Kitasatospora fiedleri: one gene and its partner. The protein of the gene in region 1 binds, or shares a complex with, the protein of each later gene. Links are inferred from orthologs where the notes say so. Each region holds a gene or a part of one and is shown on either strand. Other genes may lie near its edges. The genes, in order: trxA and QMQ26_RS01050.

Region 1 (14,742 bases):
TGACCCAGTCGGTCGGCAACCTGGAGCTGAAGATCACCTCGGCGCAGCCGAACCGCCTGCGGGTCGACTACCCGATCCAGCCCGTGGTGATGGACGCCGGCACCAGCCGCACCTTCCGCTTCCCGGCCGAGGCGCAGGTCAACGGCCCGGTCCAGGTGACCGCGCAGCTGTGGACCACCGGCCCGGACGCCCGGCCCTACGGCGAGGCGGTCGAGTTCACCGTCGACGTCACCTCGGTGGCCAGCGGCGTGACGTACGTGATCGCCGGCGGCACCGTGCTGATGGTCCTCGCCGGGGTCCGGTTCTACCTCCAGCGCAAGAAGCGCCGGGCGGCCGGCGAGGTCGACGAGGACCCGGACCGTCCGGCCGAGGGCCCCGCGGACGGCCCCGGCGGCGGCCCCGCGGGCGCGCCGCGGGACGCCGGGCGGCCCTCCGACGCGGACCCCTCGTCCGCCGCCGGTGACACCGATCGGGTCGCCGGTGATGAGAAGGTGGATCACTAGGCCGCCCCACCCCCCGGGCGCCGTCCCCCCTCTCTGACGTGGATTGGTGGCATGAACGAGCGGAGCGAGCGAGCAACCAAGGACCAGGGCGGAGGCCGACCCCAGGACCGGGCGGGCGGCCCCCGCGCCGCCGCCCCCGCGGAGCCGGCCGCCGACTGGTACGTCGCCAACACCTACGCCCACGACCCCTACGCGCCCGGGGCCTTCGGGAGCACCGACCCGTACGGCGCGATCGACCTGCCGGGCGCCGGGCCCGACGAGACGGACACCCCGGAGGGCTCGGCCGCGGTGCCCGGCCAGGGCGGCGGCGACTCCGAGGCCACCCGGCAGCTGACCGCCCCGGCCCCGCGCTGGGCGTCGATCGCCGCCGAGCTCGCGGCGGAGGCGGGCCCGGAGGCCCCTGCGGAGGCCCCCGCCGACGACGCTCCGGCCGCACCCGCCGGTGGCGCCCCGGCCGGAGCTCCGGCCGCGCCCCCGGACGGGGTAGGCGTGGACGGGGCGGGCGTGGACGGGGCGGGCGCGGACGGGAAGCCGTCCGGTGCGCGCTGGCGGATCGAGCCGACCCCCGAGCCGGTCGGCGAGTACGTCGGGGTGGACTCGCTGCTCTCGAGGACACCCGCCGGCGCCGAACCGCCCGAGGACCCGGACGGTGCCCAGGACGGCGCCCCGGACGGCAGCACGGAAGACGACGCGGACGACGGCCCGGACGGCGGCGCGGCGGGTCGGCACCCGTACGTGCCGCCGATCGAGTTCGACCCGCCGCTGTCCGAGGAGGAGGCGGTGATGCAGGCCGACGCGGCCGTGCTGGAGGCGGACGCCGCCGCCGCACCGCCGACCGCCGCCACCACCGCACCCCCGTCCGCGCCCGCCCCGACCGCGGGCGACGGCGGCGCGGGCCGGGTCTCCGGGCTGCTGAACTCCAGCGCCGTGATGGCGGCCGGCACCCTGGTCTCCCGGGGCACCGGCTTCCTGCGGACCATGGTGATCGCCGCCGCGATCGGCGTCGCCTCGATGGGCGACTCGTACAACGCCGCGAACACCCTGCCCACCCTGCTGTACATCCTGATCGGCGGCGGCGCGCTGAACGCGGTGTTCGTGCCGCAGCTGGTGCGCAGCATGAAGAACGACGAGGACGGCGGCACCGCCTACGCCAACCGGCTGCTCACCCTGGTGGTGACCGGCCTGGCGGGCGTGGTGTTCGTGGCGGTGCTGGCCGCGCCGGTGCTGGTGCAGCTGATCTCGCACGCGCTGATGCGCGACGCGGCGAGCGCCGACACCACGGTGGCGCTGGCCCGGTACTGCCTGCCGACCATCTTCTTCATGGGCGTGCACGTGGTGATGGGCCAGATCCTCAACGCGCGCGGCCGGTTCGGCGCGATGATGTGGACGCCGGTGCTGAACAACGTCGTGGTGATCTTCACCTTCGTGATGTACATCGCGGTGTACGGCACCTTCCAGCACACCGAGGTCACCCCGCGGTCGATCTCCCCCGAGGGCGTCCGGCTGCTCGGCATCGGCACCATGCTGGGCCTGGCGGTGCAGGCGCTGGCGATGATCCCGTACCTGCGGGCGGCGGGCTTCTCGTTCCGGCCCCGGTTCGACTGGCGCGGCCACGGCCTGGGCAAGGCCGCCCGGCTGGCCAAGTGGACCTTCCTGTTCGTGCTGGCCAACCAGGCGGGCTTCCTGGTGGTCACCCAGCTGGCCACCGCCTCGGGCCGGACCGCCGAGGCGGAGGGCCACCTCGGCGTCGGCCTGGCCGCCTACTCCAACGCGCTGCTGATCTGGCAGCTGCCGATGGCCGTCATCACCGTCTCGGTGATGAGCGTGGTGCTCCCCCGGCTCTCCCGGGCCGCCGCCGACCAGGACTCCGGCGCCGTCCGCGACGACCTCTCGTACGGCCTGCGCACCTCGGCGGTGGCGATCGTCCCGGCGGCGTTCCTGTTCCTGTCGCTGGGCCCGGTGATCGGCTCCTCGATCTACGGCCTGGGCAACGGCGGCGCGGTCGCCCACGGCACCACCGCGGTCGGCTACATGCTCTCCGCGTTCGCCCTCGGCCTGATCCCGTACTCGGTGCAGTACGTGCTGCTGCGCGGCTTCTACGCGTACGAGGACACCCGGACGCCGTTCTCCAACACCGTCTGGGTGGCGCTCACCCAGGCCGCCACCGCGGTGCTGTGCTGGCTGGTGCTGCCCGCGCAGTGGGCGGTCACCGGCATGGCGCTGGGCTACGGCCTGGCCTACGCGGTCGGGGTGTTCGTCGCGGTGCCGAAGCTGAAGGCGAAGGTCGGCGACCTGGACACCGCCCGGATCACCAAGACCTACGTCCGGCTGGCGATCGCCTCGCTGCCCGCCGCCGCCGTCGGCCTGGCCGTCGAACTGCTCGCCCTGCAGGTGCTGGACGGCTGGATCGGCAACGTGCTGACCCTGCTGGTCGCGGGCGGCGCGCAGCTCGCGGTCTTCCTGGTGCTGGCCCGGAAGATGCGGGTCGAGGAGCTGAGCGCCCTCACCGGAATGGTCCGCAGGCGGCTCGGCCGCTGAACCGCCCGCGCTCCCCCGGTTGACCGGACGTCAACCCGGACGAGGACGAACCGTCGGAACCTCAGTACGCTTTGCCTGGGCCGGAGTCGGGGCACACCCCCGGTTCCGGCCCATTCGTCTGCTGTTCCGCCGGAAGTGGGCAATCGGGCAACCTCCCGCCACTCTCAGAGGTCGTACCCGACGTCCGGTAGTGGGCACAATTGACCCTGCACGGCCGACCGCTCCGGTACGGAGCCATCGACCGTCCTGGGATGGACCGGGGCGACACAAGGGGAGGCAGGACCACGGTGGCTGACGGCACCAAGGCGATCGTCGACACGTCCGAGGCGGACGGGGCGGCGACCGAGGCCGCACCGGCGGCCGCGGAGCGCGACGCCGGCTCCGAGCGCGGGTCCGAACACGGCTCCGACCACGACTCCGACCACGACTCCGACCACGACTCCGACCGCGGCCCGGCCGCCAAGGGCCCGGCCGGGAGCACCCCGGTCGGCGCGGTGCGGGCCGCCGCCAACGGCTCCGCGAAGGCCGGGGCGAAGTCCGGCACCAAGCCGGGCGCGAAGACCGAACCGAAGGGCGGCACCAAGCCGGGCGCGCGGACCGAACCGAAGGACGGCGACCGCGCCAACGGCAAGAGCACCGCGAAGGCGGACCCGAAGACCACCCCGCTGCGCGCGGCGGCCCCGAAGAGCGCCCCCGCCTCCCCCGGCGTCTCCCCCGCTCCCGACGCCCCGGCCGCCCCCGGTACCCCTGCCGCCCCCGCCGCCGAGCCGGCACCGGCCCTGCCCGCCGAAGCCACCGCCCCGCTCTCCGCCCAGGAGATCGACGCCGAGCTGACCGCCCAGGGGGCCCGCCCGGAGCGCCCCTCCCGCACCCGTGGCGTGCGCCGCCCGCTGCCGCCGGTCGAACCGTCCGAGCCCGCCCCGGCCACCAGCACCGAGACCCTGGACGCCGACACCGCCACCCTGCCCACCGTGCTGCCCGCCCCGCAGCGGCACAGCGGCGACAAGATCGGCGCCCGCTACCGGCTGGAGGAGTGCATCTCCGAGTCGGAGACCTTCACCAGCTGGCGCGCCGTCGACGAGAAGCTCCGCCGCGCCGTCGGCGTCCACCTGCTCGCGGCCGGCCACCGCCGCGCCAAGTCGGTGCTCACCGCCGCCCGCAGCGCCGCCCTGCTCGGCGACCCGCGCTTCGTCCAGGTGCTGGACGCGGTGCAGGAGGGCGAGCTGGTCTACGTCATCCGCGAGTGGCTGCCCGGCGCCCGGGACCTCGGCGAGCTGCTGGCGGACGGCCCGATGGAGCCGTACGACGCGTACCAGATGGTCCGCCAGGTCACCGACGCGATCGCCGCCGCCCACCGGCGCGGCCAGGCGCACCTGCGGCTCACCCCCAAGTGCGTGCTGCGCACCGACGGCGGCCAGTACCGGATCAACGGCATCGCGGTGGACGCGGCGCTGCGCGGCCTGCCCGCCGAGGACGCCGAACTGACCGACGTCCGGGCGATCGGCGCGCTGCTGTACGCGGCGCTCACCCACCGCTGGCCCTACCCGGAGGACCGCTACGACCTCCAGGGGCTGCCCAAGGACCTCGGCTGCGTCCCGCCGGACCAGGTCCGGGCGGGCGTCCACAAGGGCCTCGCGGAGCTCGCCGCCCGCATCCTGTGCGAGCAGCCCCCGCACCACAAGGAGCCGATCACCACCCCCGCCGAGCTGGCCGCGGCGATCGACCTGATGCCGAAGATCCGGCAGCCCGAGCAGCCCGTCCCGCCCGTACTGCGCGCCCTGCCCGCCGCCCGGCCGCGCTACGCGAGCAGCGCGCCGACCCAGGCGCTCCCCCGCACCGAGCCCGCCCCGGCGCCCGGGCCCGTCCCCGCCGCAGCCCCCGCCCCGCGCCGCCGCGGGCTGCGCCGCCTGCTCAAGTGGACCGCCTCGCTGGTCGCGCTCTCCGCGGTGGCGGTCGGCTCCTGGCAGCTGGCCCAGTACGTCAACCACCAGGACACCGCCACCGGCGGCCGCAGCACCCCCGCGCCCGTCCCGGCCGGCGTCTCCCCCGCCCCCGCCGGGGAGAAGCTCACCATCTCCGCGCTCGCCCCGTTCAACGCGTTCGGCGACACCAAGGACGAGCACAGCAGCGAACTGTCGAACGCCACCGACGGCAACCCGGCCACCGCCTGGACCACCCAGCGCTACAACGACCAGTTCGGCGGTGCCTACCGGCCCGGCACCGGCATCCTGATCGACCTCGGCTCGGCCCGCGAGGTCGACTCGGTGGACGTCCAGTTCATCGGCGACACCAAGGCGGAGCTGAAGGCCACGCCGGGCGGCACCAACAGCGCCCCGAACGCCGACGACGCGGGCTTCCGCAGCTTCGGCGCCTCGATCGCCTCCGGCTCGGGCAGCAAGGTCGCCCTGAAGCCCGCCAAGCCGGTCACCACCCGGTACCTGCTGCTCTGGCTGACCAACGTCCCGACCAACGACGACGGTGGCGGCTTCCGCGGGAAGGTGGCCGAAGTCCAGGTCAACGGCTGACCGCTGCCCCGGACCGCCGCCCCCGGATGCCGCCGGACACCGCGTACCCCTTGATCCGCTCCGGCGCATCCCCAACGATGTGACCCACGGCCGCCGGAGCGGACGGCCGAACCGCAAGGAGGGGGCGGATGGCCGAGGAGCCCACCGACGCCGAACTGCTCGCCCGGCACACCGCGGGCGACCCGGACGCCTTCGGGCTGCTGGTGCACCGCCACCGGGACCGCCTGTGGGCCGTCGCGGTGCGCACCCTCGGCGACCGCGAGGAGGCCGCGGACGCGCTCCAGGACGCCCTGGTCTCCGCGTTCCGGGCCGCCGCCGGGTTCCAGGGCCGCTCGGCGGTCACCACCTGGCTGCACCGCATCGTGGTCAACGCCTGCCTGGACCGCGCCCGCCGCTGCGCGGTCCGCCGGGCCGAGTCGCTCGACCAGCGGCCGGACGGCACCGCGGAGCGCGCGCTGGGCGCCGCCGAGGGCGCGGAGAGCCACGCGGTGCGGGCCGAGACCCGCCGCGAGGTGGCGGACGCGCTGGCCGAACTGCCTGCCGAACAGCGGGCCGCCCTGGTGCTGGTCGACATGCAGGGCTACCCGGTGGCCGAGGCCGCCGAGGTGCTCGGCGTCCCGGTCGGCACCGTGAAGAGCCGCTGCGCCCGCGGCCGGGCCCGGCTGCTGCCGCTGCTGCGCCACCTCGGTCCGGGCACCGTTCCACGTGGAACCGAACCGGACGTCCGCCCCGCGGCCGTTCCACGGGGAGCGGCCGCCGCGTCCGCCGGTGTTCCACGTGGAACCGGCCCGGACCGGCGTCCTCCCGGTGTTCCACGTGGAACACCGGCGGGCCCGGACGGCGGCGGCACCGCCCCGCCCGGCCCCCGCGGCGGGAACCCGAACCCGCCCTCCCCCGTCCCATCCACGGATTCCTCGCCCGCGCTGGAAGGAGATGCGACCCCGCGATGACGCCGCACCCGCCTTCCGAGCACCCCGACCCGGACGCCCTCGCCGACCTCGCCGAGGACCTGCTGCCGCCCGAGCGGGCCGCCGCGCTGCACGCCCACCTGGCCCACTGCCCGTCCTGCGCCGAGGACTTCGCGGCCCTGTGCGGCCTCCCCGCGCTGCTGGCGGACGCCCCCGCCCCCGCCCTGCCGCCGGACGTCGCGGACCGGCTGACGGCCGCCCTGGCCGCCGAGTCCGCCGCCCGCACCGAGCGCCACCCGCAGCCGCCCGCACCGGCCGTCCCCAACGCCCCCGCCGTCCGCACCGCTTCCGCCCCGCCGCGCACCGCCGCCCCGGCCGGCTCCCCGTCCGGTGCCACCGGCCCCGGCCGCCCGGCCCGCCGCCGCCGTCGCGGCGCCCGGCTGCTGCTCGCGACCGCGGCCGTCGCGGTGGCGGCGCTCGCCGTCGGCCTGGGCGGCTCGCTGCTGGGCCAGGACACGGGCCGGCAGGACAGCGCCGCCAGCCGTTCCACCGCCGGCCGTTCCACCGCGGCCGACAGCCCGGCCCTCGCCGACGGCTCCCGGCCGACCAACACCGCCGGGACGGCCGGCACCACCGGCACCACCGCGCCCCAGCAGGTCGCCCCGGGCGGCAGCGGTGCGGAGGACGGTCCGGAGTTCACCGCCGACCGGCTGCCCGCCCAGGTCCGGCAGCTGCTGGAGGGCAGGGCACCGCACCAGCTCGGCCAGGCCACCTCCGACGGACCGGCCGCGGCCCCGTCCTGCGCGCTGGAGGCCGCCGGGCACCCCGGCGAGCGGCCCGCAGCCACCGGCCCGGGCCGCTACCAGGGGCAGCCGGTGCTGGCCCTGGTGTTCCGCCCGCCCGGCGGCGGCGGGCCGCTGGACGTCTACCTGGCCACCCCGGACTGCCCCGGATCGACGATCCTGCTGCACAGCTCTGTCCCGGCCCCCTGATTCCTCGCCCGGCCGGTCCCCGCGCGCCCGGAGCACGGGCGGTTGGTGCGGCCGGGCCTGGGAATGCGGGAGACTGGTGAGTCGTTGTCCGGGGCGGCGGAGCAGACCGCCCTCCCCCGCGCGAGCGGGACGCCAGGCAGACCAGGAGATGCAGTGAGCGACGTCCGAAACGTGATCATCATCGGTTCCGGCCCGTCCGGATACACCGCTGCGCTGTACACCGCGCGTGCTTCCCTCCAGCCGCTGGTGTTCGAGGGCGCGGTCACCGCGGGCGGTGCGCTGATGAACACCACCGAGGTGGAGAACTTCCCGGGCTACCGCGACGGCATCATGGGCCCCGAGCTGATGGACAACATGCGGGCCCAGGCCGAGCGCTTCGGCGCCGAGCTGGTGCCGGACGACGTCGTCGCGGTCGACCTGACGGGCGAGATCAAGACAGTCACCGACTCCGAGGGCACCGTGCACCGCGCCCGCGCCGTGATCGTCGCCACCGGCTCGCAGCACCGCAAGCTCGGCCTGCCGAACGAGGACAAGCTCTCCGGCCGCGGCGTCTCCTGGTGCGCGACCTGCGACGGCTTCTTCTTCCGCGACCAGGACATCGCGGTGGTCGGCGGCGGCGACACCGCCCTGGAGGAGGCGACCTTCCTGTCCCGCTTCGCCCGCAGCGTCACGGTCGTCCACCGGCGCAACTCGCTGCGCGCCTCCAAGGCGATGCAGGAGCGCGCCTTCGCCGACCCGAAGATCACCTTCGCCTGGGACAGCGCGGTCGAGGAGATCCACGGGGACCCGAAGCTCTCCGGCCTGACCCTGCGCGACACCAACACCGGGGACTTGCGCGAGCTGGCCGTCACCGGCCTGTTCATCGCCATCGGCCACGACCCGCGCACCGAACTGTTCAAGGGCCAGCTGGACTTGGACGCCGAGGGCTACCTCACGGTGGACGCCCCCTCCACCCGCACCAACCTCCCCGGCGTCTTCGCCGCGGGCGACGTGGTGGACCACACCTACCGCCAGGCCATCACCGCGGCCGGCACCGGCTGCTCCGCCGCGCTGGACGCCGAGCGCTACCTGGCCGCGCTGGCCGACGCGGACGAGGCCCCGGCCGCCGCCGTCGCGGTCTGACGCCCAGCCAGGTCCGCCCGGGCGGGAGCAGAAACAGATCCGCCCCCGTCGTTGTTATCACTGACGCACCTCTCCTCCGACCCCAAGGAGTTCCCGTGGCCGGCGCCACCAAGGAAGTAACCGACGCCACCTTCGACGCCGAGGTCCTCAAGAGCGACAAGCCCGTCCTCGTCGACTTCTGGGCCACCTGGTGCGGCCCGTGCCGCCAGGTCGCCCCGGTTCTGGAGGACATCGCGGCCGAGCACGGCGACAAGCTGACCGTCGTCAAGCTCGACGTGGACGCCAACCAGGAGACCGCCGCGGCGTACAACGTGATCTCCATCCCGACGCTCAACGTGTACAAGGGCGGCGAGCTGGTGAAGACCATCACCGGCGCCCGTCCGAAGGCCGCGCTGCTGCGCGAGCTGGCCGAGTACCTGTAGGCCCGACCGTCACCGAGGCGGCCCGGACGGAGACCCCGTCCGGGCCGCTTCGCGTCTCCGGGGCCGTCCGGGGCTTCGTCAGGAAGCCCTGAGCGCCGGAGCCGTCGCCCGGGCGCGGGCGTCCCGGTGCGGAGAACGGCTCCCTCAGAGCGGCCGGAGCGCCGGTTCCGGCCGCCGCCCGCCGAGCAGCCGCTCCAGCGCGCCCTCCACGTCGCCCTTCCAGGAGAGCGTGGTGCGCGCCTCCAGGCGCAGCCGCGGGTACCGGTGGTGCGGCCGGACGGTCTTGAAGCCCACCGCCAGCAGGTGGTCGGCGGGCAGTACGCAGCTCGGCACCTCCCGCCCCTGCGCGCCGAACGCCTCGATCGCCCGGAAGCCGCGCCGGACCAGGTCCTTGGCCACCGACTGCACCAGCACCCGGCCCAGACCCTGCCCCTGGAAGTCCGGCAGCACCCGGGCGACCATCAGCTGCACCGCGTCCGGCGAGATCGGGCTGGTCGGGAAGGACTGTCCGCGCGGCACGTAGGCGGGCGGGGCGTAGAGCACGAACCCGGCCGGGCGGTCGTCCACGTAGGCGACCCGACCGCAGGAGCCCCACTCCAGCAGCACCGCGGAGATCCAGCCCTCCTTCTCCAGCTCCCCCTTGCCGGCGTCCTGCGCGTCCCGCCCGCTGACCGGGTCGAGCTCCCAGAAAACACAGGAGCGGCAGGTGTTCGGCAGATCCGAGAGGTTGTCCAGCGTCAGCGGAACGACCCTCCGTCCCACGCCCGCACCTCCTCCTCCAGGCGGAAACCGTCCAGACCCCAGTCTGCTCCGCCCAACGGAACGGGTGCACGTTTCACGTGAAACATGCACCCGTGGTTCGCCGTCCGGGACCGCCGGTCAGGACAGCGACAGGCCCTGCTCGCCGGGGGCCAGGCTGTCCAGGATGCGGTTCAGGTCCTCGACCGAACCGAACTCCAGTACCACCTTGCCCCGGCCGAACTTGCCGTCGCGCTGCGCGACCTCGACCTTGACCCGGGTCTCGAAGCGGTCCGAGAGCCGCCCGGCCAGCTCGTCGAAGGCCGGGGAGGGCAGCTGGGCCGCGCGCGACGGGGCCTTCTTCGGCTTCGGCTCGGTGCCCGCCAGCAGCTGGGCCACCTCCTCGGTGCTGCGCACCGACAGCTCCTCGGCCACCACCCGCTCGGCCAGCTTCTCCTGCCGCTCCGCGTCCGGCACCATCAGGATCGCCTTGGCGTGCCCCGCGGTGATCACCCCGGCCGCCACCTTCAGCTGCACCGAGACCGGCAGCTTCATCAGCCGCAGCGTGTTGGAGACGTGCGAACGGGACTTGCCGACCCGGCTCGCCAACTGGTCGTGGGTGCAGGCGAAGTCGCGCAGCAGCTGGTCGTAGGCGGCGGCCTCCTCCAGCGAGTTCAGCTCGGCGCGGTGCAGGTTCTCCAGCAGCGCGTCCAGCAGCAGCTTGTCGTCCTCGGTGGCCCGGACGATCGCCGGGATGACGTCCAGCCCGGCGATCCGGGAGGCCCGCCAGCGGCGCTCACCCATGATCAGCTCGTAGCGCTCCGGACCGGTCTGACGGACCACCACGGGCTGGAGCAGGCCGACCTCCTTGATCGAGGCGACCAGTTCGGCGAGCTTCTCCTCGTCGAACACCTCGCGCGGCTGGCGCGGGTTGGGGCTGATCGACTCCAGCGGCAGCTCGGCGAACCGGGCGCCGTTCACCGGGGCCAGCGCCGCCTCCAGGACGCTGCGGCGCTGGTCACCGGCCAGCTCCCGCAGGCTCTCCGCGGCGGCCTTGGCCGCCACCGTGCCGCGGTCGGTCGGCACCACCGGTGCCGCTGCGACGGGCGCGGCCTCGGCCGGCTCGGCCGGAGCTCCCCCGGCGGCCGGCTGGGTCGCCGGGATCAGCGCCCCCAGACCCCTGCCCAGACCCCTGCGCGTGCCACTCACCGGTTGCCCTCCATCGAACTGTGCTGTGCCGTCGGCGCGGACGTCTCCCCGCCGCTCTGCGGCGGAACGACCGCCGCGTTCGCCCGGTGCCGACCGACCGTCGGCTTGGCGACCTCGGCCCGCAGCGCCAGCTCGCGGGCCGCCTCCAGGTAGGAGAGCGCGCCGGTGGAGCCGGGGTCGTAGGACAGGACGGTCTGCCCGTAGCTGGGGGCCTCGGAGATGCGCACCGACCGCGGGATCGCGGTGGCCAGCACCTCCTTCTCGAAGTGCGCCCGCACCTCCTCGGCGACCTGCGCGGCCAGCCTGGTCCGGGCGTCGTACATGGTGAGCAGGATGGTCGACACGTGCAGCGACGGGTTCAGGTGCGCCCGCACCAGCTCCACGTTGCGCAGCAGCTGGCCCAGGCCCTCCAGCGCGTAGTACTCGCACTGGATCGGGATCAGCACCTCCTGGCCGGCCACCATCGCGTTGACGGTGAGCAGGCCCAGCGAGGGCGGGCAGTCGATCAGGACGTAGTCGAGCGGCTGCTCGTACGCGGCGATGGCGCGCTGCAGCCTGCTCTCCCGGGCGACCAGCGAGACCAGCTCGATCTCGGCGCCCGCCAGGTCGATGGTGGCCGGGCAGCAGAACAGCCCCTCCACGTCGACCACCGGCTGCACCACGTCGGCCAGCGGCTTGCCCTCGACCAGCACGTCGTAGATCGACGGCACCTCGGCGTGGTGGTCGATGCCGAGCGCGGTCGAGGCGTTGCCCTGCGGGTCGAGGTCGATGACCAGCACCCGCAGCCCGTGCATGGCCAGCCCGGCAGCCAGGTTGACGGTGGTGGTGGTCTTGCCCACCCCGCCCTTCTGGTTGGCGACCACCATCACCCGGGTCGCGGCGGGCCGGGGCAGCGCCTCCCCGGTGTGCCCGGCAACCGGGACGGCGGCGGACGCGGCCCGTGCGACGGGGGTGTCATCCACCTGATCGACGATCTCCGACTCCTGCATGGGGGTCAGTGTTTCACGTGAAACCGGGGCCGCGACAGTCACCTCCGGATGACTGTCCCGGGTCCGGTTGCGGTCTTGATCCAGTACGCCGGAGAGCAGGAAGCGACGTTTCACGTGAAACACGATGCCCGGAATGTCATGATCCGCCGGGCCGACACTCCGAGCCCGTCCGAACCGAAACGGGGCGGGCGGCCTCTCGGCCACCCGCCCCGAACACCAGTGCCAGCCCGGCCCGGCGGTCCCCGCCGCACCCGCTCCGGCCCGGTCCCGCCGGCACCCGCTCCGGCCCAGCGCCGTACCCGCTCCGGCTCAGCGCCGCCCGCGGCTCCCGCCGCGCCGCCCGGTGCTCTCGCCGCCCTTGCCGCCGCGTCCGGCCCGGGCCGCCCTGGCCCGCCGGGTGGCCGCCTTGACGCCGCCGGGGCTCTCCCCCGCCTCCACCCGAACCACCCGGGTCGGAGTCACCAGCACGCCCTCGCCGACCCCGATCACCGACCACTTCACCGCGCCGAGCCGGGCCAGCGCCGCCCGCGACTCCGCCAGCTCCTGCTCGGCGGTGTCGCCCTTCAGCGCCAGCATCTGGCCGTAGGGCCGCAGCAGCGGCATGCCCCAGCCGGCCAGTCGGTCCAGCGGCGCGACCGCGCGGGCGGTCACCACGTCCACCGCCAGCTTGCCGATCGTCTCCTCGGCCCGGCCTCGCAGCACCGTGACGTTCTCCAGACCGAGCTCGCGCACCACCTCCTCCAGGAAGGTGGTGCGCCGCAGCAGCGGTTCCAGCAGGGTCACCGACACGTCCGGCCGGGCCAGCGCCACCGGGATGCCCGGCAGCCCGGCGCCCGAGCCGACGTCGCACAGCGAGACCTCGGCGGGCAGCAGCTCGGCCAGCACCGCGCAGTTGAGCACGTGCCGGTCCCACAGCCGGGGCACCTCGCGCGGACCGATCAGCCCGCGCTGCACCCCTGCGGTCGCCAGCAGCTCGGTGTAGCGCACGGCCAGCGGCAGCCGATCGCCGAAGATCCGTCCCGCCGCCTCCGGTGCCTGACCCGGCCCCTCCAGCGGCGCCTCGGACTCCGTGCCGTCCCTGTCCATCTCTGCCTCTCCGCTCACCGTCGAATCCACCCGCCCTACCAGCACTGTTCCACGTGAAACACCACTCCGCCGCAGAGCCGACGACCCCGCCCGCGCGAGGCGGGCGGGGTCGGACGCCGGAACGGCAACACCACCGGCGTCAGGCCGGCAGCACGACCACGCAGCGCTGGGGCTCCTCGCCCTCCGACTCGCTGCGCAGCCCCGCGGCGGCCACCGCGTCGTGCACCACCTTGCGCTCGAACGGGGTCATCGGCCGTAGCTTGACCTGCTCGCCGGTGCCCTTGACCCGCTCGGCGGCCTCCGCGCCCAGCTCCGCGAGCTCGGCCCGCTTGCGCGCCCGGAAGCCCGCGACGTCCAGCATCAGGCGGCTGCGCTCACCGGTCTCCCGGTGCACGGCCAGCCGGGTCAGCTCCTGGAGCGCCTCCAGCACCTCGCCGTCCTGGCCCACCAGCCGCTGCAGCGTCCGGTCGTCGCCCTCGCTGACGATGGAGACCAGCGCCCGGTCCCCCTCGACATCCATGTCGATGTCGCCGTCCAGGTCCGCGATGTCCAGCAGACCCTCCAGGTAGTCGGCGGCGATGTCACCCTCGTGCTCCAGACGCGAGAGGACGCTCTCACCGGCCGGGGCGGTGTCGACGGCGGAGGTGGTGCCATCCGTCACAGGTGGACTCCTTCGGAAACGAGGCCCCCGGGTGGGGCCGGGAACGAGGGTGGGTGACTACTTCTTCTTCGGCCGCTGGCCGCCCTGGCCACCGCGCCGCGGCTGCTGGCGCTGGCCCTGGCCCGGCTGGGCCCCCGGCTTCGACCCGCCCGCCTTCGTACCGGACTTCCCGGCCGACGCGGCCCCGGCCGGGGTGGCTCGCGGCTCGTCCGCCGCCGTGTCCTGCCCGTCCTGCCCGTCCTGCGCGTCCGGGTGCTCCCCGGTGTGCGCCTGGTGGGTCGTCGCGGACGCCTGCCGCTGCGCCTTGCTCTGCTTGCGCGGCTGCTGCCGGCGCACCTGCACGCTCTCCTCGACCGCCGCCTGGGCGTCGGCCGCCGCGCCGCCCTTGGAACCGCCCTTGAGCATCGCCGCCAGGCCGGCCTTCTGGATCGAGCCGTCCGGGTTGATCCGGCCCTGCTTCTTCAGTCGGGCCTGGCGCTCGTCCCACGCCTTGCTGCCCGGCGTCGGGTTGTTGCGGATCACGACCAGCTGCTGGCCCATCGACCAGATGTTGGTGGTCAGCCAGTAGACCAGCACACCGACCGGGAAGTTGATGCCCATCACGGCGAACATCACCGGGAAGACGTACATCAGCATCTTCTGCTGCTGCATGAACGGCGTCTTGACCGACAGGTCGACGTTCTTGGTCATCAGCTGGCGCTGGGTGACGAACTGGGACAGCGACATCAGCACGATCATGACCGCGCAGACGATCTGGATCTGGATGCTGTCCGCGCCGACGAACTTGGCCGACAGCGGGGCGCCGAAGATGCGCGCCTTCTGGGCGCTCTCCAGCAGCGGCGTGTCGATGACGCCGATCGTCTTGTCGATGGCGATCGAGTGGAGCACGCCGTAGAGGGCGGTGAAGAACGGCGCCTGCACGAGGATCGGAAGGCACGAGGAGAACGGGTTGGTGCCCGCCTCCTTGTACAGCTTCATCATCTCTTCGGACTGGCGCTGCTTGTCGTTCTTGTAGCGCTCCTGGATGGCCTTCATCTTCGGCTGGATCG
Region 2 (14,587 bases), 3.7 Mb from region 1 along the record:
GTTCTCCCGGCTCGCGGGCGGCGCCGCTGAACCGCCGCGCGCGGAGCGGACAGGCCGGAGCGGACCGAATCGGGCGCACGGGGGCGCGGAGGCCCGACGCCCTGACGCCCCGTCCGCTCCACCGCGCACCCCGTCGCGCCCCGTCGCCCGCCGTTTCCCGACGGGGCCCGGCACGTCCCGGCGCGTCCCACGCCGCGTCCTGACGCACCGTCGGACGGGTGCGGAGGGTAGAGTCCGTCCCCGCGGACAGTTGGCGTCCGCCCCTGCGCCCAGCTCACCGCGCCCAGTTCCGTGCAGGCACCACCGGACCGGAAGGCGAACTCCCCGATGTCCTCCTCCGTTTCCCCGTCAGCGGCCCCGACCCCGGACCCGTCGACCACCGACGCGTCCAGGACCGCCGGCGGGCCGACCCCGGAACCGTCCGGCCAACTGCCGCCCCAGCGGCAGCTGTCCGGCTGGACGCTGCTGCCGCTGGGAGCGCTGCTGCTGGTCGAGGCGTTCGCCTGCATGGCGGTGCTGATCAGCGTCTGGACGCCGCTCACCACGCTGACCGCCGAACACGCCCCGACCGGCGACCCGATGTCGTGGACGGTGCTCGGCCTCGGCCCCTGGCACCTGACCTCCAACACCGCGATGCTGCTGGCCGTGCTCGCCGCCAGCGGCCTGGGCAGCTTCGTGCACGCCGCCACCTCCTTCGCCACCTACGCCGGCAACCGGCAGCTGCTGCCCAGTTGGCTGCCCTGGTACCTGCTGCGCACCGCGATCGGCGGCGCGCTCGCCCTGCTGGTGTACTTCCTGCTGCGCGGCGGCCTGTTCGCCAACGGCACCGACGGCACCGCCACCAACCCCTACGGCTTCGCCGGGATCGCCGGGCTGTGCGGGCTGTTCTCCAAGCAGGCCACCGACAAGCTCCGCGAGGTGTTCGACACCGTCCTGACCACCAAGGACGGCGCGGGCGACGACGAACGCGACGACAAGATCCAGCCGGTGCCCCCGGCCGCCCCCGTCACGACCGCCACCGCTCCCGCCGCCACCGCCGCCGCGCCGGTGGCGGCCCCGCTGCCCCCACTGGCCGACCCGGCGCTGCCGGTGATCCCGCAGCAGCACACCACCTCACCGGAAAGCTCCTGACGGCAGGTCGAGTCGACGGCCCGTCCGGCCCGTCAGGGAGTGGTGACCGCCCGTCAACCCCGGTCCGCCGTCCGGGGCTTCGGGTCTCCGGTTCCTTCGGGGCCGCCGGGATCAGACGAAGGCGCCGATGCCGGTGGCGGCCCGGCCGACGATCAGGGTGTTGATCTCCCGGGTGCCCTCGTAGGAGTAGAGCGCCTCGGCGTCGGCGACGAAGCGGGCGATGCTGTAGTCCAGCACGATGCCGTTGCCCGCCAGGAGTTCGCGGCCCCAGCCGACGGTCTCCCGCATCCGGGTGGTGCAGTACGCCTTGGCCAGGGCGGAGTGCTCGTCCCGGAAGGTGCCGGCGTCCTCCAGCTGGGCCAGCCGCACCACCATCCCCAGGCAGGAGGTGGCGTTGCCGAGCATCCGCACCAGCAGGTCCTGGACCAGCTGGAAGCGGGCGATCGGGCCGCCGAACTGCTCGCGCCGACGGGTGTAGTCCAGCGCGATCCGGTAGGCGCCGAGCATCACCCCGACCGCCTCCCAGGCCACCCCGCTCCGGGTGCGCCGCAGCACGTCGGCGGTGTCGCGGAAGCCCTCCGCCCGCTGCAGGCGGTCGGCCTCGGGGACCCGGCAGTCGGTGAGCACCACGTCCGCGTTCTCCACGGTGCGCAGCGCCATCTTGTTCTCGATCCGGGTGGCGCTGAACCCCGGGTTGTCGCCCTGCACCACGAAGCCCAGGACGTGGTCGGTCTCCTCGTCCCTGGCCCAGACCACCACCAGGTCGGCGAAGGTGGCGTTGCCGATCCAGCGCTTGGCCCCGTTCAGCACCCAGGTGTCGCCCTCGCGCCGGGCGGTGGTGCGGAGCCCGGCGGCGACGTCGGAGCCGCCCTGCGGCTCGGTCAGCGCGAAGGCGCCGATCTGCTCCATCCGGGCCATCGCCGGGAGCCAGCGCTCGCGCTGCTCCGGGGAGCCGCAGCGGGCGATGCTGCCCATGGCCAGTCCGGAGTGGACGCCGTAGAAGGTGGCCATCGAGGCGTCCACCCGGGCCATCTCCAGCGCGATGAAGCCGTTCAGCAGGCTGCTGGCGGGCTTCTCCCGGTACGCGAGGCCGCAGATGTCGAGTTCGGCGTAGCGGGGGATCAGCTGGTGCGGGAACTCGGCCCGGCCCCACCACTCGTCGGCGTGCGGGGCGACCTCCCGTTCCAGGAAGTCGCGGACCCGCCGCACCACCTCGGCCTCCTCGGGGGCCAGCAGGTCCTCGAACCGGTACAGGTCCTCCGCCAGCACGGTGTCGGTCATGGTGTGCTCCTCGGTTCGGCGACGGGGCGGCGACGGTGCCGCCCCCGGGTGCGCCTACCCCTTGATCGCCCTTCGACGCCGCCCGTCCCCCGGTGCCCGTCCGGTTCCGGCCTTCCGGCCGGCGGCGGTCGGCGCGCCGGTCACCGACCGGGCCGGTCAGCGGTGGTCGAGGTGCGGGAAGACGAACTCGTCCAGCAGCAGGCCGAGGGCGACCGCGGCCGGACGGCGACCAGTGCGCCGACGATGCCCAGCAGCGCGCCGCCGACCAGGACGGCCACGATGGTGACGAAGGGGTGGACGTCGACGGCGAACTTCATCGTCCGCGGCATGATCAGGTAGTCCTCCAGCAGCCGGAAGCCGATGTAGAAACCGGCCGTGGCGAGGGCGACCGGCCAGGAGACCGCGAGCGCGACCAGGCTGACGACGATGCCGCCGATGGTGGAGCCGACGATCGGCACCAGGTCCATCAGGGCCACGAACACGCCGAGGGCGGCGGCGTACGGCACGCCGACCGCGGCGCACCACACGGCGGTGGCGAGGCCCGCGATCACCGAGGTGACCAGGTTGCCGAGCATGTAGCGCCCGGTGCGGGTGAGGATCTCCTCGGTGAGTTCGCGGGCCCGGGCGCGGCGGCTGCCCTGCACGAAGCGGTAGCAGAACTCCTTGATGTCGGGCATGCCCGCCATCAGGTACAGGGTCACGGTGGCGACCACGGTCACCGAGGTGACGGTGTCGAGCAGCAGCCGTCCGGCGCCCAGGACGCCACCCATCAGGCCGGGTCCGCCGCTGCCGCCGAGGGCGTTCTTGGCCTGCTCGGCGAGGTGGAAGCGGTCCTCGATCCGGCCGAGGACCGAGTGGTGGTCGTGCACCTGGTCCAGCCAGAGCGGGATGCGGCGGGCCAGCACGCCCGCCTCCTGGCCCACCGGAGGGACCACCAGCAGCAGGAAGCCCGTGGTCAGGAGCAGGAAGACGCCGAGCACGGCGGCCACCGCCCAGCCGCGCCGCAGCCGGCGCCGGCACAGCGCGGCGACGATCGGCTCCAGGCTGACCGCGAGGAAGGCGGACAGCAGCAGCAGCGTCAGGAACTCCTCCAGGCGCAGCAGTTGGCGGAAGAGGAACCAGCCGGTCAGTGCGCCGAGCGCCAGGCGCAGTCCGGTGGAGAACCCGGGCAGGCGGGCGAGCGAGGAGCGTCGTGCGGGCGCCTCGGAGGGCGGGGGTCGGCCACGGGGGCGGCCGGGGCCGCGTCGGGGGGCACGAGCAGTCGGCGGCGGATTCCGTCCGCCGCGCCGGTGGTGACGACGCGCAGTCCCGGTGGCATCTTCATCGTCGTGGGTCCGTTCCGCTCGCGGGCCTGTGCTGTGGGCACCGTCCGGTTGCCCCGTCGCAGCGAGTCGAAGCCCCCCGGAGGCGGCCGGTGCGCGGGCGGGACCGGCCGGAGCGGTGCCGAGGATGGGGTGGGGTGGGGACGCGGCGCGGCCCCGGGCACGCACCGGTGAGGGTGCCCGGTGCCCGGGGCCGTTCGGCCGGGTCGTGCTTCACCGGCCGCACCGCCGCGGCGGAGATGTGGGATCACGCCGGGGCGGAGTCGGTGTCCGTTGCGCGTGCGGCGCAGCGGTGGCTGGCGGGTCGTGCCCGACTGGTGGGCCGTGCCCGACTGGTCTGCCGCGCGCGACCGGTGGGTCGTGCGGCGGGGTGGTCCGGGTCCGACCGTTTCGGGCCGGACCGGGACCGGATCGCCGGGAGCCGCTCAGTCGCGGAAGGCGTCCTTGACGTTCTCCTTGGCCTGCTTGAGGTCGCCCTTGGCCTGGTCGGCCCGGCCCTCCGCCTCCAGGCGCTCGTTGCCGACGGCCTTGCCGACGTTCTTCTTGACGGCGCCCTTGAGCTTGTCGCCGGTGTTCTCGACCTTGTCGCCCATGCTCATCTCTGCCTCCTGGCTGCCGGTTTCACGCTGACGAACAACCGGGTGCCCCGTGCCGACCGGAAGATTCCCACGAATATTCGCGGTGGCCGGGGGCAGCAGAGGCCGCGACATCGAGATCCTGGAGGCTGTCGTGGTTCCCCTTCTGCTGGTCCTGCTCCTCGCTCTGCTGCTGTTCGGCGCCGGTTTCGCAGTGAAGATCCTGTGGCTGGTGGCCGTGATCGTCCTGGTGGTCTGGCTGGTCGGTTTCGTGGCCCGCGGCGCCCACCCCTCCGGCGGTCGCCACCGCTGGTACCGCTGGTAGGACGCACCCGTCATGCCACTGGCCGCTTGGGCCGCCCCGGACGTCCGGGGCGGCCCAAGCGGCCAGTGGCATGAACCGGCGCCGCCGGTCCGTCCTGCTGCCCCGACCTACTCCCCGGCCTACTCCTCCGGCTCCCAGGCCCGGAGCAGGTCGAGCAGCCCGGCGTCCCCGTCGACCCGCAGGGACCCGGCCGGGATGCGGTCGTACAGGTAGAGGACCAGCTCGCCGGCCGTGCCGTGGACGGAGACGCCGGCCGGGTCCGAGCCCGCACCGGCCGCGGCGGCGGGCGCGGGGAGGCGGGCGGAGCGGGCGCCGTCGCCGTCGACCGTGAGGCGCCAGGAGCGGCCCTCGGTGGCGTGGAAGTCGAAGGTGGCGGGCTCGTGCGGCCAGGCGCTGGGCGACGCGACGCAGGTGAACAGGAACTCCTCGACGCCGTCGAGGGCGAGCTCGGCCGGCAGCGGCTGCGGGGCGCCCCCGGCGAGTTGGGCGTCGTAGGCGTGCACCGCGCTCTCCTGGACCCGGTGCCGGGCGACTCCGCCGGAGGTCCGCGGCGTCTGCAGCGCGCTCCACCACGCCCAGCAGCCCGCGTCCGGGCCCGCCTCGCGCAGGACGCCCAGCAGGAGCTGCGTCGACGCGGCCAGCCAGGCCAGCAGGGCCTCGCGCTCCCGCGGCACTTCCAGCGCAGCGCGCGCGGCGACGGCTTCGGCCGGGGGGCCGTCGGCGGGCCCCGCGCCGACGATGGCGGCCCAGAAGCGGTCTCCCCCGCCCAGGTGCTTCGCCAGGTCGAACAGCGTCCACTCCGGGCAGGTCGGCACCTGCGCGTCGAGGCTGGGCGCGGCGGCGACCGCGGCGCGGAAGGCGGTCGACCGTTCGTCGATCAGTCCCAGCAGGTCCGGGAATTCAAGATTCTTTTCCACGCCGGATGTCTACCACCGTGCTGCGCCGACCGGACAGCGATTTTCCCGCCCACCGCCGGCGGGTGCTCCGGCCTCGCCGCGTGGCCGAGGGGCACCGGAACGGCCGGTCGGTCCGCCGGGGTGCCGGGGCGGCCGGTCGGTCCGCCGAGGTGCCGGGTCAGTCCGTCGGGGCGAACGCCGGGCGTCGGGCGAGGGCGACCCGGACCAGGGCGATCAGGACCGGGACTTCGATCAGCGGGCCGACCACACCGGCCAGGGCCTGGCCGGAGGTGACGCCGAAGGTCCCGATGGCGACGGCGATGGCGAGTTCGAAGTTGTTGCCGGCGGCGGTGAACGCGAGGGTGGCGGTGCGGTCGTAGTTCAGGCCGAGTCCCTTGCCGAGGGCGAAGGTGCCGAACCACATGAGCGCGAAGTAGGCCAGCAGCGGCAGCGCGATCCGGGCGACGTCCAGCGGCTGCGAGGTGACGGCCCGCCCCTGGAGGGCGAACAGGACCACGATCGTGAACAGCAGGCCGTACAGGGCCCAGGGGCCGATCTTCGGGAGCAGGTTGCTCTCGTAGCGTTCGCGGCCGAGCTTCCTCTCGCCGATGCGGCGGGTGAGGAACCCGGCGATCAGCGGGACGCCGAGGAAGACGACGACGTTGAGCGCGATCCTCCCCATCGAGACGTCGAGGTGCTCGCCCTCGCCCAGGCCGAGCCAACCGGGCAGCAGGTCGAGGTAGAACCAGCCCAGTACGCCGAACATGACGACCTGGAAGACGCTGTTGAGCGCGACCAGGACGGCGGCGGCCTCGCGGTCGCCGCGGGCGAGGTCGTTCCAGATGATCACCATCGCGATGCAGCGGGCCAGCCCGACCACGATCAGCCCGGTGCGGTACTCGGGCAGGTCGGGCAGCAGGGCCCAGGCGAGGGCGAACATCACGGCGGGCCCGACGACCCAGTTGACGACCAGCGAGGATGCCATCAGGCGGCGGTCGCCGGTGACGGTGTCGAGCCGGTCGTAGCGGACCTTCGCCAGCACCGGGTACATCATCACCAGCAGCCCCAGCCCGATGGGCAGCGAGATCCCGCCGACCGCCACCTGCGCCAGGGGGTCGTTCAGCCCGGGGACCAGCCGCCCCAGCCCGAGGCCGACGGCCATCGCGCCGAGAATCCACACCGCGAGCCAGCGGTCGACGAACGACAGCCTCCCGGCGACGGACGCCGCCCCGGCGGTTGCGGTGTCCGGGGCGGGCGCGGTGCGGACCATCAGCAGGACCTCTTCACGTCGCCGTGGGCGCGCGCGGTGGCGGCCAGGTCGGCGAACCGCGCGGACAGCGACTCCAGCACCTCCGGCCGCAGCCGGTAGTACGTGAACCGCCCGCACGGCTCGGTGTCCACCACGCCCGCGTCCCGCAGCACCTTGAGGTGGTTGGAGAGGTTGGTCTGGCGGGCACCGGTCTCCGCCACCAGGTGCGTGGTGCACAGGGTCTCGCGGGCCAGCAGGGTCACGATCTGCAGCCTGAGCGGGTCGGACAGCACCCGCAACAGGTCAGTGTCGACTGACATCACCATGCGCTGATACTTTCACATCAGCGGCTGCTGATGCGACCGCCCCGCCCCTTTCCGCCCCGCCCACCCCTTTCCGCTCCGCCCGCCCCTTTCCGTCCCGCCCTCCCCCGTCCGCGAAGGAACGCCCCCGATGTCCGAAGCCGCCGCCCGGCCCGCCGCCGCCCCGCCCGTCTCCGTGCTGTTCGTCTGCGTCCACAACGCCGGCCGCTCCCAGATGGCCGCCGGCTTCCTCACCCACCTCGCCGGGGACCGCGTCGAGGTCCGCTCCGCGGGCTCCGCGCCCGGCCACCAGGTCAACCCGGCCGCCGTCGCCGCGATGGCCGAGGTCGGCATCGACCTCTCCGACCGACGGCCGAAGCTCCTCACCACCGCGGCCGTCCGGTCCTCCGACTACGTCATCACCATGGGCTGCGGCGACGCCTGCCCGTTCTTCCCCGGCAAGCACTACCGCGACTGGCCCCTCGCCGACCCGGCCGGGCGGGGCATCGAGGCCGTCCGCCCGATCCGCGACGCGATCCGCGCCCGCGTCGAGGAGCTGATCGCCGAGATCGATTCCTCCCGGCGCCCCGGCCGAGGCACCGGGTGATCGAGCGCACCGCGGCCCGGCCCGGTGCCTTCCGCCGACTGCCGCGCCGCCACGAACGCGAGGCCGACCACTTCGCCGCTCTCACCCCGCATCGCCGCAGCCCTGATCCGCACCCGACGACTCCCCGGACAGGATGCCTTCACGGGCGATGTCCCGTAGGCCGGTGGCGCTTCGCACCACTCGTGCCGTCCTGTCCGGGGCGGTCGCCGGACGGGGTGCTTCAGGCCGTCGGTTGCGACGCGGTGTCGGCGGAGGCGGGTGGCGCCGCCGCGGGCTGGCGGGTGAGCCAGCCGGTGGTGCGCAGGTGGGTGAGGGCCCAGTAGTGGGCGGGGTAGATGACCAGCAGCATCAGGGCGGTGAGGACGGGCAGCAGGAGTGGTGTCAGGAGCCGCTGGTGGGGGCGCAGTCCGGGGCGCAGCAGGGCGTAGACGAGGAGTTCTGCGGCGGCGCAGATGCCGAACGCGGCGAGTGCGGTGCCCGGGTCGGTGCCGTGGACGGCGCGGGTGGCGGCGGCGACGAGGGTGGCGCAGACCAGGGGGAGCAGGGTCAGGCGGCACAGCTGTACGACGCGCATGGCTGCTGCGGGGGCGGGGAGGTGGACGAGTTCCCAGGACATCGAGCGCCAGGAGGAGGCGCCCCAGCGGCGGCGTTGGCGGAAGGTGCCGCGGACGGTGGCGGGCATGGCGGTGTCGACGTAGGCGTCGGGGACGCTGACGGTGCGGCCGCGCAGCAGGGCGTACTCGCACAGGCGGCGGTCGTCGCCGACGGTGCCGGAGGTCAGGTAGTCCTCCAGGTTGTCGGTGATCACCGGTGTCCGGTAGAGGGACATGGCGCCGGAGGTGGGGTTGACGATGCCCAGGCGGGAGGGCAGGGCGCGGACGACGAGGGAGGTGAGGAAGAGGTTGACGTCGACGGCGCGGGTGAGCAGGTTCTCGTCCCGGTTGGCGGCCAGGATGGTGCCGGTGGCGGCCTGGACGCGGGGATCGCGCATCGCGTCGAGCAGGCGGGCGAGCGCGCCGGGGGCGAGGACGGAGTCGGAGTCGACGGTGAGGACGAAGTCGTGGCCGGCGGCCAGGTCGGTGGCGCGCAGCGCTGCGGCCTGGGCGTGGCGCTTGCCGCGGTTGGGGGTGCGCAGCCAGGTCACGTCGGGGTGGTCGAAGCCGGTGAGGGGGACGGTGGAGCCGTCGTCGACCACCACGACGCGGACGGTGCCGGGGTGCTCCTGGGCCAGGATCGAGCGGACGGCGGCGTGCACGGCGGCGTCCTGCTCCTGGTAGGAGGGGATGACCGCGAGCACGGCGGCGGCGGGCGCCGGTTCGTCCGGGCGGCGGCGCGCCGGGGGCAGCGCCAGGGCCATGCACACGCAGGCCAGGGCCGTCATGGCGAGGGTGTAGAGGTTGAAGAAGCCGGCGTGCCCTAGGTGGGGGAGCCGACGGTGGGACAGGCCCGTCCACAGGACGGTCGCCGCCAGGACGCAGCCGACCGCGGCCGCCCGCAGGCGCGGGCGCTCAGCTGCCATCGCGGCGAGCCGACCGGCCGGCCAGGCGCACCAGCAGACAACCGGCCACCACCAGGGAGACCACGACGGCGGCGAGCGTCCCCAGCGCCCAGTTCACACCGAACAGCATGATCCCGGCACCGGTGGCCGCGAGTGACTGGTTGCCGTACATGCGCATCTCCTCGAACGCTCGGGAACCGGCGGACCGGCAGGGCCCGGCCCGCAGCGGCACCGCGGCACCTGCGAAGACGGCGCCGCCCGGCAGAACCTAACCGCCGACCACGGCGGTGCGCCCCCGCAACGCGGGGCGGCTACGCCGTTCGGCCGCGCCCGTCCCCCGATCGTCACGTGAGCGGCTTGCGCGTCCACATGACGCGTCCACATGAGAGGTCTTCCGAGCCCCCGCCAACCGCCGCCGGGCCTGCCGCCGCCGCCCGGGCGCGGCCCCGCCTGGGATGATCGGGGGCATGGCCTCCGATCTCGCCCGCGCCCTCGCCGCCGCCGTCCGCGGCGAGGTCCGTTTCGACACCGCCGAGCGCGCCGTGTACGGGCAGGACGCGTCGAACTACCGGCAGGTGCCGCGCGGGGTGGTGAAGCCCGTCGACCGGGCGGACGTGCGGGCGGCGCTGCGGGTGTGCCGGGAGCACGGGGTGCCGGTGGTGGCGCGCGGGTCGGGGACGAGCATCGGCGGGCAGGCGATCGGGCCGGGCGCGGTGGTGCTGGACTTCCGGCGGCACTTCGGGCGGGTGCTGGAGGTCGATCCGGAGCGGCGCACGGCCCGGGTCGAGCCGGGCACGGTGCTGGACGAACTCCAGCGCGCCGCCCGGCCGTTCGGGCTGCGCTTCGGACCGGACCCGTCCACCCACAGCCGGTGCACGCTCGGCGGGATGATCGGCAACGACGCCTGCGGCTCGCACTCCCTCGCCTGGGGCCGCACCTCCGACAACCTGCACGGCCTGGACCTGCTGCTGGCCGACGGCACCGAACTGTCCGTCACCGGCCCGCTGCCGCCGGCCGAACGGGCCGCGCTCGCCGCCGCCCCGGGCCGGGTCGGCCGGCTGCACCGGGAGTTGCAGGCGCTGGCGGCGGACAACCTGGGGCTGCTGCGCCGGGCGATGCCGGTGCTGCCCCGGCGCGGTTCGGGCTACCCGCTGGACGCGCTGCTGCCCGAGCGCGGCTACGACCTGGTCCGGGCGGTCGCCGGCACCGAGGGGACGTGCGCGCTGTTGCTGGGCGCGACGGTGCGGCTGGTGCCCGAGCCGGCCGCCCGGGCGCTGGTGGTGGCGGGCTACCCGGACGAGACGGCGGCGGCCGACGCGGTCCCCGGGCTGCTCCCGCTGGCGCCGCTGACCTGCGAGGGGATGGCGGCGGACCTGGTGGCCGCGCTGCTGGCGTCCGGTCCGCGCCCGCCGGTGCTGGACCGGCTGCCGGACGGCGCGTGCTGGCTGTTCCTGGAGACCGGGGGCGCGACGCCCGCCGAAGCCGCCGACCGGGCCCGGCAGTTGGCGGACGCGGTGCGGCGGGAGCGGTCCGCGGCGGCCGTGCTGGTGACCGACCCGGGCGAGCAGCGGGCGCTGTGGGCGATCCGCGAGGCCGGGGCGGGCATCGTCACCCGGCTGCCGCCGGGACCGGACGGGTGGCCGGGCGGCGCGGCCTGGCCGGGCTGGGAGGACTCCGCCGTCCCGGTCGAGCAACTGGGCTCGTACCTGCGGCAGTTGCGCACCCTGCTGAAGCGGCACGGGCTGCGCGGGGTGCCGTACGGGCACTTCGGGGAGGGTTGCGTGCACCTGCGGTTGGACTTCCCGCTGCGCGAACGGCCGGAGGAGTTCCGGGAGTTCATGGCGGAGGCGGCGGATCTGGTGGTGGCGCACGGGGGTTCGCTGTCCGGCGAGCACGGCGACGGGCAGGCCCGGGCCGAGCTGCTGCCGCGGATGTTCCCGCCGCAGGTGATCGAGCTGTTCGCCCGGTTCAAGCGGATCTGGGACCCGGAGGGCCTGCTGAACCCGGGGCTGCTGGTCGATCCGCGCCCGCTCGACTCCGATCTGCGCTTCCCCGGGCGGGAGTTGCCGCTCACCCTGGCCTACCCGGAGGACGGCGGCAGCCTGCTGGCGGCGGTGCACCGCTGCGTGGGCGTCGGCACGTGCGTGGACACCTCGTCCGGGGTGATGTGCCCGAGCTACATGGCGACCGGGGAGGAGCGACACTCGACCCGGGGCCGGGCCCGGCTGCTCGGCGAGATGCTGCGCGGCGAGCTGGTCACCGACGGCTGGCGCTCGCCCGAGGTGCGCGAGGCGCTGGACCTGTGCCTGGGCTGCAAGGGCTGTGCGAGCGACTGCCCGGTGCACGTGGACATGGCCGCCTACCGGTCCGAATTCCTGTACCACCACTACCGGTTCCGGCCGCGTCCGGCCGCGCACCTGTCGTTCGGCTGGCTGCCGCTCTGGCTGCGGCTGGCCCACCTCGCGCCGCGCGCCGCCAACGCCGTGCTGCGCGGCCGGTTCGGCGCGCCGGTGCTCAAGCGGCTCGGCGGCGTCGATCCGCGCCGCGCGCTGCCCGCGCTGCCGGAGCGCCGGTTCAGCGCCTGGTTCCGCGCCCACCGGGCCGCGCACCCGGCGGACCCGGACGCCCCGGCGGTGCTGCTGTGGCCCGACTCGATGTCCGAACTCCTGGACCCGGCCCCGGCCCGGGCGGCCGTGCTGGTGCTGGAGCGGCTCGGTTTCCGGGTGGTGCTGCCGTCCGGGCCGGTGTGCTGCGGGCTGACGCTGGTCGCCAGCGGGCAACTCGGCCTGGCCCGGCGGGTGGTGGCCCGCTCGGTGCGCAACCTGGGCGAACTGCCGCCCGGGCTCCCGGTGGTGGGCCTGGAGCCGTCCTGCACGGCCACCGTGCGGGCGGACTGGGCGCGGCTGCTGCCCGGCGGGGCGTCCGAACTCCCGTCCCGGATGCGCACCCTGGCCGAGTTCCTGGACGAGTTCCTGGACCAGCGGGCGGTGGAGCTGCCGGAGCTGTCCGGAGCGGCGATGACCCAGGTGCACTGCCACCAGCACGCCGTCCTCGGCACCGGCGCCGACCGGCGCATCACCGCCCGGCTGGGCCTGGACAACCGCGAACTCGACTCCGGTTGCTGCGGGTTGGCGGGCGCGTTCGGCTTCGAGCGGGGCCACTGGGAGGTGTCGGTGGCCGCCGCCGAACGGGCCCTGCTGCCCGCCGTCCGGGCCGCCGACCCGGGGACGCTGCTGCTCGCCGACGGCCTGAGCTGCCGCACCCAGATCGCCCAACTGGAGCCGGGCGCACGGCCGTTGCACCTGGCGGAGGTGCTGCTGCGGGCCTTCGAGCAGGCCGACGGGAGCGACGGGAGCTGAGGGCCCAGCGGGCCCGGACCGGTGAGGCCGCGGCCCGCTCCGCCACCACGCGGGGCGGGCCGCGGCCTCACCGGCGGCGCGCCGTCAGCAGTCGGGGATCACCGTGCCGTTGTTGTCCTTGGCCACGTCGTTGCCCCACCGCGACAGGTAGAACGCCGACACCCACTGACCACCCGGCCCCACGTCCGGGTCCGTCTTCAACCACCAGTGGTTGTACGACGACCCGCTCGCCACCTCACGCCCCCACGCCTTGCAGAACACGTAGTTGGTGCCCTGGTACAGCGTGCCCGTCTGCGCCGTACCGGTGGGCGACGCGTACACCGCGGCGTTCGCGAAGGTGTCCACCCAGTACTTGCCGGTGCTGGGCGGGGCGCCACCGCCCGCGCAGTCGGGGATCACCGTGCCGCTGTTGTCCTTGGCCACGTCATTGCCCCACCGCGACAGGTAGAACGCCGACACCCACTGACCACCCGGCCCCACGTCCGGGTCCGTCTTCAACCACCAGTGGTTGTACGACGACCCGCTCGCCACCTCGCGCCCCCACGCCTTGCAGAACACGTAGTTGGTGCCCTGGTACAGCGTGCCGGTCTGGGTCGTACTGGTGGGCGAGCCGTACACCGCGGCGTTCGCGAAGGTGTCCACCCAGTACTGGCCGCCGTTCGACGGCGGCGGGGTCGGGCTGCCCCCGCCCGGGCCGTAGAGGCGGATCGCGCCGTAGTAGTCGCTGTGCGAGGACAGGGCGGCGACCCGGACGTAGCCGCCGGAGTACGGGGCCTCGACGATGTAGCCGTTGCCGAGGTACATGGCGACGTGGTGGATGGTGGAGGCGGTGCCGCCGAAGAAGGCCAGGTCGCCGGGGAGCAGCGGGGCCGTCCCGTCCGACCGGTAGTAGCGGGCGACGGCGCGGGAGCTCGGCCACTGGGTGTACGTGGTGCCGTTGATCACGTCGGCGCCGACCGCGAGGTAGTAGGCGTAGCGGACCAGTCCGGAACAGTCGAGGCCGCGCACGTGGCAGTCGTTGGGGGCGCCGTTGGAGGCGTCGCAGCTGCCGTAGCTGGGGCCGGGCGCCGAGCCGTGGCCGCCGCCCCAGGAGTAGGGGGTGCCGATCTGGTCGCAGGCCGCGCCGACCGCGGCGACGGCCTGCGGGGCGGCACCGGAGGAGAGGACCCCGCAGGCGGGAGCGGCTTGGGCGGGTCGGGCGGCGGCGCCGACGAAGAGGACCGCGAAGGAAGCCACCAGGGAGAGGATCACCGCGCAGCGCAGTGGTGCGGATATCCACCGCGGCACGGGGTTGACGCGCGTAGTCACAGGGGTGTCCCGAACTGTCGTGGGGGCGGGGATTGTTGGCGGACATTCAAGCACCGCACCCCCGCCGCCCGGTAGACCCCGGACGCACTCCCCCGGACCCGCCGCGCGGCGTTCACCGCCGCTTCGCCCCCGCGCCCCCTCGCCCCGCGTCCTCTCGCCCGCTCGCTCCCTAGCCCCCTCGTCGGTGTGGCGGGTCACTCCCCGGGGTAGCGGACCCCGATCCGCTCCCGGACCGCGTCCAGGGTGCGCATCACGGCCAGCGTGGAGTCCAGCGGCACCAGCGGCGACTCGGTCTCGCCGGCCCGCAGGCAGCGCATCACCTCGGCGGCCTCCAGCCCGTAGCCGTGCCCGGTCCTCGCCGGTCCGGTGAAGGTCTCGGGCTCGGCGCCGTCGCGGTACAGGGTGAACCCGGCCGGGTGGAAGAAGTCCCGCTCGATCTCGATCCGGCCCGCGCTGCCCTGCACGGCGGCCCGCTGGCCGCACTGCACGTCGAGCGAGCAGGACAGCAGGGCGGTCGCGCCGTTCGGGTGGCCGAGCAGGATGCCGGTGTTGGCGTCCACCCCGAGGTCGGTCAGCCGGGCCCACGCCTGCACCGACTCCGGTGCGCCGAGCAGCAGGTGGGCGAACGCGACGGGGTACACCCCGAGGTCGAGCAGGGCGCCGCCGCCCGCCGCCGGGTCCCACAGCCGGTGCGCCGGGTCCTCCTCCGCGGTGAACCCGAACTCGGCCTGCAC

The links.
Region 2: the proteins of trxA (region 1) and QMQ26_RS01050 are in contact, whole or in part, in an NMR structure (PDB 2IPA), measured with the Bacillus subtilis proteins. The link is inferred for Kitasatospora fiedleri from one-to-one orthologs.

The regions. Positions count from the first base shown.
Region 1 is NZ_OX419519.1:3,901,329-3,916,070, forward strand. The notes cover bases 7,385-10,346. They hold trxA (thioredoxin), read left to right. Parts: upstream 7,385-8,683; coding sequence 8,684-9,010; downstream 9,011-10,346. Other genes in these bases: QMQ26_RS18090 (hypothetical protein), read left to right, coding at 7,385-7,466; trxB (thioredoxin-disulfide reductase), read left to right, coding at 7,620-8,588; QMQ26_RS18105 (GNAT family N-acetyltransferase), read right to left, coding at 9,155-9,772; QMQ26_RS18110 (ParB/RepB/Spo0J family partition protein), read right to left, coding at 9,890-10,346. In the rest of the region: QMQ26_RS18070 (DUF6049 family protein), read left to right, coding at 1-503; murein biosynthesis integral membrane protein MurJ, read left to right, coding at 555-3,041; QMQ26_RS18080 (protein kinase family protein), read left to right, coding at 3,329-5,566; RNA polymerase sigma factor SigM, read left to right, coding at 5,695-6,516; more of QMQ26_RS18090, read left to right, coding at 6,513-7,384; more of QMQ26_RS18110, read right to left, coding at 10,347-10,957; QMQ26_RS18115 (ParA family protein), read right to left, coding at 10,954-11,946; 16S rRNA (guanine(527)-N(7))-methyltransferase RsmG, read right to left, coding at 12,256-13,032; QMQ26_RS18125 (Jag family protein), read right to left, coding at 13,172-13,693; membrane protein insertase YidC, read right to left, coding at 13,751-14,742. UniProt on the Bacillus subtilis protein: Participates in various redox reactions through the reversible oxidation of its active center dithiol to a disulfide and catalyzes dithiol-disulfide exchange reactions.
Region 2 is NZ_OX419519.1:192,800-207,386, forward strand. What follows is about bases 6,154-8,960. They hold QMQ26_RS01050 (arsenate reductase ArsC), read left to right. Parts: upstream 6,154-7,232; coding sequence 7,233-7,688; downstream 7,689-8,960. Other genes in these bases: arsB (ACR3 family arsenite efflux transporter), read right to left, coding at 6,154-6,800; QMQ26_RS01045 (ArsR/SmtB family transcription factor), read right to left, coding at 6,800-7,105; QMQ26_RS01055 (glycosyltransferase family 2 protein), read right to left, coding at 7,909-8,960. In the rest of the region: QMQ26_RS01010 (hypothetical protein), read left to right, coding at 328-1,131; QMQ26_RS01015 (acyl-CoA dehydrogenase family protein), read right to left, coding at 1,243-2,412; QMQ26_RS01020 (AI-2E family transporter), read right to left, coding at 2,553-3,902; QMQ26_RS01025 (CsbD family protein), read right to left, coding at 4,160-4,333; QMQ26_RS01030 (hydrophobic protein), read left to right, coding at 4,464-4,634; QMQ26_RS01035 (maleylpyruvate isomerase N-terminal domain-containing protein), read right to left, coding at 4,754-5,551; more of arsB, read right to left, coding at 5,709-6,153; more of QMQ26_RS01055, read right to left, coding at 8,961-9,207; QMQ26_RS01060 (hypothetical protein), read right to left, coding at 9,197-9,358; QMQ26_RS01065 (FAD-binding and (Fe-S)-binding domain-containing protein), read left to right, coding at 9,654-12,545; QMQ26_RS01070 (C40 family peptidase), read right to left, coding at 12,630-13,781; QMQ26_RS01075 (Gfo/Idh/MocA family protein), read right to left, coding at 14,048-14,587. UniProt on the Bacillus subtilis protein: Catalyzes the reduction of arsenate [As(V)] to arsenite [As(III)]. In vitro, can dephosphorylate para-nitrophenyl phosphate (pNPP).